Duganella dendranthematis: one gene and its partners. The protein of the gene in region 2 interacts with the protein of the main gene of each other region in a pairwise test. Links are inferred from orthologs where the notes say so. Each region holds a gene or a part of one and is shown on either strand. Other genes may lie near its edges.

Region 1 (2,906 bases), 250 kb from region 2 along the record:
CGCCGCGGGCGCCCGACAGATCGACGCCGTCCAGCAGCGGCGAGGCCACGGCTTGTTCGGCGGCGATGCGCGCGCGGTCCACGCCGGAGGCGGTGGCGGTGCCCATCATGGCCTTGCCCTGCTCGCCCATGATGGTTTTGACGTCGTTGAAGTCGACGTTGATGTGGCCCGGCACGTTGATGATCTCGGCAATACCGGCGACCGCGTTATTCAGCACATCGTCAGCGTGTTGCAGCCATTCGATCAGCGATTCGTCTTCGTAGATCTCTTCCAGCTTTTCGTTGAGGATCACGATCAGCGAGTCGACGTTGGCCGACAGCTGTTCCAGACCTTCATCGGCGATGTCCATGCACTTCTGGCCTTCGTGCGAGAACGGCTTCGACACCACGGCCACGGTCAGCGCGCCCAGCGACTTTGCCACTTCGGCCACGATCGGTGCCGCGCCGGTACCGGTGCCGCCGCCCATGCCGGCAGCGATGAACACCATGTGCGCGCCGCGCAGCGAGTCTTCAATACGCTGGCGCGATTCTTCCGCCAGCTTGCGGCCGACGTCCGGCTTCATGCCTGCACCCAGGCCGGTCTCGCCGATCTGGATGATGTTGTCGGCCTTCGAGGTGGCCAGTGCTTGCGCGTCGGTGTTGGCGGCGATGAACTCGACGCCCGACATGCCCTTGTTGATCATGTGCTGCACCGCATTGCCACCCGCACCGCCAACGCCGACGACCTTGATGACGGTGCCTAAAGCTGCGTTATCGACCATATCGAACTCCATGATGTGACTCCCTATCAGAATGCGGTTTCCAAGCGCCAGTCCTCATAATTGTAGGAGAACTGGAGATTGAAAACTGCGGTTTAATATAAAAAAATTTGTGTGTGCCCTGCCTCAGAAGTTCCCGAGGAACCATTCCTTCATGCGCTGCCAGACTGCCTTTACCGATCCATCCTGCCGCGTGACGATGTGACCACGCAGGTACTGCTTTTTCGCTTCCTGTAACAGGCCAAGCACGGTCGCGTAGCGCGGACTGCGCACCACGTCGGCCAGCTGGCCACGGTAGTCCGGCGTGCCAAGGCGCGCCGGCTTGAGGAATATGTCTTCCGCCATTTCGACCATGCCCGGCATGATCGCGGTGCCGCCGGTCAGCACGATGCCCGAGGACAGCACGCCTTCATAACCCGACTCGCGCACCACCTGGTGCACCATCGCGAACAGCTCTTCGACGCGCGGTTCGATCACCGCCGCCAGCGCCTGGCGCGACAGGTTGCGCGGACCGCGGTCGCCCAGACCCGGCACTTCCAGCGATTCGCCCGGATCGGCCAGCACCTGCTTGGCCACGCCGTAGCGGATCTTGATCTCTTCCGCTTCGGTGGTTGGCGTGCGCAGCGCCATCGCGATGTCGTTGGTGATCTGGTCGCCGGCGATCGGGATCACGGCGGTGTGGCGGATCGCGCCGTCGGAGAACACCGCAACGTCGGTGGTGCCGCCGCCGATGTCGATCAGCACCACGCCCAGTTCCTTCTCGTCGCCGGTCAGCACCGCGTCGGCGGAGGCCATCGGTTGCAGGATCAGGTCCGACACTTCCAGGCCGCAGCGGCGCACGCACTTGACGATGTTCTGCACCGCCGATACCGCGCCCGTGACGATGTGCACTTTGACTTCCAGGCGGATGCCGCTCATGCCGATCGGCTCGCGCACATCTTCCTGGCTGTCGACGATGAACTCTTGCGGCACGGTGTGCAGCAGTTGCTGGTCGGTCGGTATGTTAACCGCCTTTGCCGTTTCAATGACGCGCGCTACGTCGGTCGCCGTCACTTCCTTGTCCTTGATCGCCACCATGCCGCTCGAATTGAAGCTGCGAATATGGCTGCCCGCGATGCCGGCGTAGACATTGCGGATCTTGCAGTCGGCCATCAGCTCCGCTTCTTCCAGCGCGCGCTGGATCGATTCCACGGTCGCTTCGATGTTGACCACCACGCCTTTCTTCAGGCCTCGCGATTCGTGCTGGCCCAGGCCAATCACTTCGTGGCGTCCATCGGCCATCACCTCGGCCACCACGGCCACCACCTTGGAGGTGCCGATATCGAGGCCGACGATCAGGTTTTTCGCGTCTTTAGTCATTTCTTCTCTGCCTGCTAGTTATGCTTGGTGTCCGGTTTTTTCACTAATGGTTTTGGCTTCGCGCCTTCCGCTGGGATCTTCAATCCCTGCGCGCTCAACGCCAAACCGTTCTGGTACCGCATGTCGATCGTTTCTATATTGGGCAGATGCTCCACCAGCTGCGGATAAATGCCCACCAGCCGGTCTACCCTTTCCTTCAACGTGGTGCTGGTCTGTTCCCGTCCCAGCGCCACGCTCATTCCGTTATCCAGCCTCACCGTCCACGCATAGCGGCCCGACAGCGACAGCGCCTGCGGCACCAGCTTGAGCGGCGCGAACCAGTTGCGCAACTCGTCGTACCGCGACAGCACTTCCTTCTCGCTGCCGTCCGGACCATCAAACTCCGGCAGCGCGTGATCCTCTTCCGCCTCGGCCAGGTTGGCGGTGAACACATCGCCCTTGGTCGACAGCAGCCTGCCATCCTCGCCCCAGGTGCCCAACGCCTCATGCTCTTCCAGCGCCACGATCAGCTGGTCAGGCCATTCGCGGCGTACCGTTGCGCGGCGTACCCAGGGCACCGACTCAAACGCCTGGCGTACCGCATCCAGGTTGGTGGTGAAGAAGTTGCCCTTGATCCGACCCAGCGCGTTGTTACGCAGCGTCAGGTGATTCACATGCCGCAAATCGTCCTGCGGCCCGATACTCTCGATACGGATGGTGCGCAGGTTGAACATCGGCCGCTGCGACACCCACCACACGCCGGCTGCTATGCAGGCCAGCAGCGTCATCGCAACGATGCCGCTGGCGGTTG
Region 2 (3,195 bases):
TGGCGAATTCGTCGCAATTGAGCTTGCCCAGCGTGACCATGCCGGCCGCGCGGAACTTCTCCACCACGGTGGCGTCGAATGGGCTGACGTAATTGGCCAGCATCTTGGAGCCGGCGGTCGAACGCCAGCCGGTGGTGACGAAGATATCCTTGTGGGCGATCGGCACGCCGGTCAGCGGAGTGGCGGTGCCGGCGGCGATGCGGGCATCGGCTTCGGCCGCTTGCGCCAGGGTCAGCGCGCGGTCGACGTGCAGGAAGGCGTTCAGGTCGCTCTGCTCGATGCGGTCGAGGAAGTGGGTGGCCACTTCGGTGGCGGACACCGCTTTGCTTTGCAGGAGGGCGGACAGCTCTTTAATGGTTTTGGTGTGCATGGCGTTTCAGTTTCATTCGTTACAGCGTCGTCCCTGCGGAAGCGGGGACCCATAGAACGCTGGCTCAGCATGGATTCCCGCGCAGGCGGGAACGACATCGTGTCAGTCGATCACTTTCGGCACCAGGTACAAACCGTCCTGGGTCTTGGGGGCGACCGTTTGATAGGCGTCGCGGCGATTTGGTTCGTTGGCGACGTCGTCGCGCAGGCGCAGCGCGATGTTGTTCATGTGGGCGGCCAGCGGATGGCTCAGCGGCGCGACGCCGTCGGTGTCGACCGCCTGCATCTGTTCGGCCAGCGCAAAGATGCCGTTCAGCTGCTCCAGCGCGGTGGCGCTTTGCGCTTCGCTCATCTCAAGTTGGGCCAGTTTGGCAATGCGGGTTACGTCGGATAGGGTCAGGGACATGGCGCGGTTAATTGTGATATTGATAAAAAACTTGAAATTCTGCCTATTCGCCAGCAACCACCGGCGAATGCCGCCTAATTCGCGGTCTCTGGCACCACACTTTTGGGTGGATTTTGGATAAATCGCAGTCAAATTATAAGGTAGAATGGCGGGTTGATGCGTTGTCGGCGCTGAATGATTGCTGCCGCCGCATTTCGGACAGAATTTTTTACTCAACGGATTACGCGCACACCGGTAGCGCCACAGGACACTTTAATGTTTGGTTTTTTACGTCGTTACATTTCCTCCGACCTGGCCATTGACTTGGGCACGGCCAATACCCTGATCTACGTTCGCGGCCAAGGCATCGTCCTTGATGAACCTTCGGTTGTCGCCATCCGCCAGGAAGGCGGCCCAAACGGCAAGAAAACGATCCAGGCAGTTGGTAAAGAAGCAAAACAAATGCTGGGCAAGGTGCCTGGCAATATCGAGGCGATCCGCCCGATGAAAGACGGCGTAATCGCCGACTTCACCGTCACCGAACAGATGCTGAAGCAGTTCATCCGCATGGTGCACGACTCCAAATTCTTCCGTCCTTCGCCGCGCATCATCATTTGCGTGCCGTGCGGCTCGACCCAGGTGGAGCGCCGCGCGATCCGCGAATCGGCGCTGGGCGCCGGCGCCTCGCAGGTGTACCTGATTGAAGAGCCGATGGCCGCCGCAATCGGCGCCGGCCTGCCGGTCTCGGACGCCACCGGCTCGATGGTGGTCGACATCGGCGGCGGCACCACCGAGGTGGGCATCATCTCGCTGGGCGGCATGGTCTACAAAGGTTCGGTGCGCGTGGGCGGCGACAAGTTCGACGAAGCCATCGTCAACTACATCCGTCGTAATTACGGCATGCTGATCGGCGAACAGACTGCGGAAGCGATCAAGAAGGCCATCGGTTCGGCCTTCCCGGGTTCGGAAGTCAAGGAAATGGAAGTCAAGGGCCGCAACCTGTCCGAAGGCATCCCGCGTTCGTTCACGATTTCGTCCAACGAGATCCTGGAAGCGCTGACCGACCCGCTGAACAACATCGTGTCGGCCGTGAAGAACGCGCTGGAACAGACCCCGCCGGAACTGGGCGCCGACATCGCCGAAAAAGGCATGATGCTGACCGGTGGTGGCGCGCTGCTGCGCGATCTGGATCGCCTGCTGATGGAAGAAACCGGCCTGCCGGTGCTGGTGGCGGAAGATCCGCTGACCTGCGTGGTGCGCGGTTCGGGCATGGCGCTGGAGCGCATGGACCAACTGGGCTCGATCTTCTCCTACGAATGATCTGAATAAAACGGGGCCGCCACAAAGCGGCCCCGGTGCTTTACGGTGAGTTGACAGTCTCGTTGGCGCGCGCGCGCCGGATTATTTGGAAGTCATGGAATACAGTCCTCCGCCACTTTTCAAGCAAGGCGCTTCGGCGCGGGTCAAGATGACGGTGTTCGCGTGCATATCGATTGCACTGCTGCTGGTCGACTCGCACATGCGCAGTCTGGAAACAGTGCGTTACTATGCCGGCGCGGTGCTGTCGCCGGTGCAGAAGGTGGCCTTGCTGCCGCGCGACGCCATCTACGGCGTCGGTGATTATTTCTCTACTTTGTCGTCGCTGGAAAAGCAGGTACGCGAATTGAAGACGCAGCAGATCGTCAATTCGCAGGCCTTGCAGCAGGCGCGCCTGCAGTCGGCGGAAAACGCCCAGCTGCGCAAGCTGATGGACGCGCGTGAGCGCCTGCCGGTCAAGTCGCAACTGGCCGAGGTGTTGTACGACGCGCGCGACGCCAACAGCCGCAAGATCATTCTCGATCGCGGTACCCATCATGATGTGGCGCTTGGCCTGCCGGTGATCGATAACCAGGGCGTGGTCGGTCAGGTCACGCGCGTGTTCCCTTTTACTTCGGAAGTGACGCTGCTGTCCGATAAGGAGCAGGCGATTCCGGTGCAGCTGCTGCGCAATGGCTTGCGCTCCGTGGCCTATGGGCGTGGCAAGTCGGGCAATCTGGAATTGCGGTTTACCGCACCGAATGCGGATATTCAGGTGGGCGATGTCGTTGTCACTTCGGGCCTGGATGGTGTGTATCCGGCCGGGCTGGCGGTGGCGCGCGTGACGCAGGTGGAAAACAGCGCCGGCGGTTCGTTCGGCGGCGTGATCTGCCAGCCGCTGGCGGGCATCACCAACAACACGCAGCTGCTGATTCTGATGTCGACGCCGGACATGCCTGCGCGGCCGCCGGAAGAAGTCGAACGCGCACCGCGCAAACACAATAACAAGATGGCGCCGATCAAAGACGCGCCGAAAGAGGGCGAGGGCCAGCCGGCTGCCGCAGGTGCCAATGGCGCCGCTGCGGCCACGCCGGCGCCAAACGGCGCAGCAGGGCTGTTCCCGGTCATGCCGCCACCGAAACCTG
Region 3 (2,937 bases), 250 kb from region 2 along the record:
TCAGCTTTGGCGAACACTTCCGCATGACCTGGAATATCTGGGCGTTTCTTTTCGGCCCCTTTTACTTTCTCGTCAAAGGTATGTGGCGCAAAGCGCTCGTCTACTGGCTGCTGGGTTTTGTGCCACTCATGCTGATTGATTTGGCGTCGCCAGACAACGAATTGGGTCCACTGAAATTTGGCGTCAACATCGCAGCAGCGGCATGGTGCATGCTGCGTTCCAACACCGATTACTATCGCAAGCTGGTCTTGAAGGACAACGGCTGGTGGTAAAAAAACGGCGCCATTGGCGCCGTCTTGATTACAGCTGGCCCAACAGGGTTTCAGCGTTCGACACTTCGAACTTGCCGCCCTGTTCGACATTCAATTGCTTGACCACGCCGTCCACTACCAGCAGCGAGTAGCGCTGGGAGCGGGTGCCCATGCCGAACTTGCTGAAGTCGGCGTCCAGGCCCAGTGCTTTCGAGTATGCGGCGTTGCCGTCAGCCATGAAGCGGACGATGCCGGTGGCCTTCTGGTCGCGGCCCCAGGCGCCCATCACGAACGCGTCATTGACCGAGATGCACCAGATTTCATCCACGCCCTTGGCTTTGAATTCTTCCGCATGCTGCACATAACCCGGCACGTGCTGGGCCGAGCAGGTTGGCGTGAACGCGCCTGGCAGGCCGAAGATGGCAATGGTCTTGCCCTTGACCAGGTCCTGCACGTTGAACGTGTTCGGACCCAGCGAGCAGCCTTCGGTTTCGATTTCGATGTATTCGGACAAACTGCCTTCTGGCAATTGGTCGCCGATTTTGATGGTCATGGATGACTCCTTTATCTGTATCAATATAAAAAAAGCCGCACCCGAGGTGCGGCTCTTCCCGGAATAGAACCGGCAGTATGCCTTAATCGGCCTGTTTGCGCAGGAAGGCTGGAATGTCGTAGGTTTCCATGCCGTTCTTCTCCATCGCGCGCACCTGCTCGGAAGCCGATTCGCGACGCCATACCGCCGGCGCCTTCATGCCGTCGAAGGCTGGCGATGCGCCGCCGCCCATGCCGCCGGTGGCGCCCATCGACATACCTTGCGCCGCCGCCGCGCCACCCATGGCAGCCGATGGCATCATCGGGCTGTTGTGGGTGCCGGTACGCAGCATCTGCTGCGGCACCAGTTGCACGTGCTTCTTGGCTTTGCCCAGGCCGGTCGCAACCACGGTCACGCGGATGCTGTCGCCCATGTCGTCGTCGTAGGCGATACCTTGTGCGATCGACGCATCCGGCGCCGCAAACGCGCGCACGGCCGCCATGACTTCCTTGATCTCTTTACCTTTCAGGCCACGCGATGCGGTGACGTTCACCAGCACGCCGCGGGCGCCCGACAGATCGACGCCGTCCAGCAGCGGCGAGGCCACGGCTTGTTCGGCGGCGATGCGCGCGCGGTCCACGCCGGAGGCGGTGGCGGTGCCCATCATGGCCTTGCCCTGCTCGCCCATGATGGTTTTGACGTCGTTGAAGTCGACGTTGATGTGGCCCGGCACGTTGATGATCTCGGCAATACCGGCGACCGCGTTATTCAGCACATCGTCAGCGTGTTGCAGCCATTCGATCAGCGATTCGTCTTCGTAGATCTCTTCCAGCTTTTCGTTGAGGATCACGATCAGCGAGTCGACGTTGGCCGACAGCTGTTCCAGACCTTCATCGGCGATGTCCATGCACTTCTGGCCTTCGTGCGAGAACGGCTTCGACACCACGGCCACGGTCAGCGCGCCCAGCGACTTTGCCACTTCGGCCACGATCGGTGCCGCGCCGGTACCGGTGCCGCCGCCCATGCCGGCAGCGATGAACACCATGTGCGCGCCGCGCAGCGAGTCTTCAATACGCTGGCGCGATTCTTCCGCCAGCTTGCGGCCGACGTCCGGCTTCATGCCTGCACCCAGGCCGGTCTCGCCGATCTGGATGATGTTGTCGGCCTTCGAGGTGGCCAGTGCTTGCGCGTCGGTGTTGGCGGCGATGAACTCGACGCCCGACATGCCCTTGTTGATCATGTGCTGCACCGCATTGCCACCCGCACCGCCAACGCCGACGACCTTGATGACGGTGCCTAAAGCTGCGTTATCGACCATATCGAACTCCATGATGTGACTCCCTATCAGAATGCGGTTTCCAAGCGCCAGTCCTCATAATTGTAGGAGAACTGGAGATTGAAAACTGCGGTTTAATATAAAAAAATTTGTGTGTGCCCTGCCTCAGAAGTTCCCGAGGAACCATTCCTTCATGCGCTGCCAGACTGCCTTTACCGATCCATCCTGCCGCGTGACGATGTGACCACGCAGGTACTGCTTTTTCGCTTCCTGTAACAGGCCAAGCACGGTCGCGTAGCGCGGACTGCGCACCACGTCGGCCAGCTGGCCACGGTAGTCCGGCGTGCCAAGGCGCGCCGGCTTGAGGAATATGTCTTCCGCCATTTCGACCATGCCCGGCATGATCGCGGTGCCGCCGGTCAGCACGATGCCCGAGGACAGCACGCCTTCATAACCCGACTCGCGCACCACCTGGTGCACCATCGCGAACAGCTCTTCGACGCGCGGTTCGATCACCGCCGCCAGCGCCTGGCGCGACAGGTTGCGCGGACCGCGGTCGCCCAGACCCGGCACTTCCAGCGATTCGCCCGGATCGGCCAGCACCTGCTTGGCCACGCCGTAGCGGATCTTGATCTCTTCCGCTTCGGTGGTTGGCGTGCGCAGCGCCATCGCGATGTCGTTGGTGATCTGGTCGCCGGCGATCGGGATCACGGCGGTGTGGCGGATCGCGCCGTCGGAGAACACCGCAACGTCGGTGGTGCCGCCGCCGATGTCGATCAGCACCACGCCCAGTTCCTTCTCGTCGCCGGTCAGCACCGCGTCGGCGGAGGCCATCGGTTGCAGGATCAGGTCCGACACTTCCAGGCCGCAGCGGCGCA

What was found.
Region 1: the proteins of HH213_RS15195 (region 2) and ftsA interact in binary tests that used the Escherichia coli proteins (3 or more experiments, as listed by UniProt). The link is inferred for Duganella dendranthematis from one-to-one orthologs.
Region 3: the proteins of HH213_RS15195 (region 2) and ftsZ interact in binary tests that used the Escherichia coli proteins (3 or more experiments, as listed by UniProt). The link is inferred for Duganella dendranthematis from one-to-one orthologs.

The regions. Positions count from the first base shown.
Region 1 is NZ_CP051684.1:3,587,927-3,590,832, reverse strand. It holds ftsA (cell division protein FtsA), read right to left. Parts: upstream 2,117-2,906; coding sequence 884-2,116; downstream 1-883. Other genes in the region: HH213_RS16380 (cell division protein FtsQ/DivIB), read right to left, coding at 2,131-2,906; ftsZ (cell division protein FtsZ), read right to left, coding at 1-772. UniProt on the Escherichia coli protein: Essential cell division protein that assists in the assembly of the Z ring. May serve as the principal membrane anchor for the Z ring.
Region 2 is NZ_CP051684.1:3,337,133-3,340,327, forward strand. What follows is about bases 117-3,052. They hold HH213_RS15195 (rod shape-determining protein), read left to right. Parts: upstream 117-1,030; coding sequence 1,031-2,074; downstream 2,075-3,052. Other genes in these bases: gatA (Asp-tRNA(Asn)/Glu-tRNA(Gln) amidotransferase subunit GatA), read right to left, coding at 117-370; gatC (Asp-tRNA(Asn)/Glu-tRNA(Gln) amidotransferase subunit GatC), read right to left, coding at 473-775; mreC (rod shape-determining protein MreC), read left to right, coding at 2,169-3,052. Also shown: more of gatA, read right to left, coding at 1-116; more of mreC, read left to right, coding at 3,053-3,195. UniProt on the Escherichia coli protein: Forms membrane-associated dynamic filaments that are essential for cell shape determination. Acts by regulating cell wall synthesis and cell elongation, and thus cell shape.
Region 3 is NZ_CP051684.1:3,589,237-3,592,173, reverse strand. It holds ftsZ (cell division protein FtsZ), read right to left. Parts: upstream 2,114-2,937; coding sequence 887-2,113; downstream 1-886. Other genes in the region: ftsA (cell division protein FtsA), read right to left, coding at 2,225-2,937; HH213_RS16395 (peroxiredoxin), read right to left, coding at 301-804; HH213_RS16400 (DUF2628 domain-containing protein), read left to right, coding at 1-272. UniProt on the Escherichia coli protein: Essential cell division protein that forms a contractile ring structure (Z ring) at the future cell division site. The regulation of the ring assembly controls the timing and the location of cell division.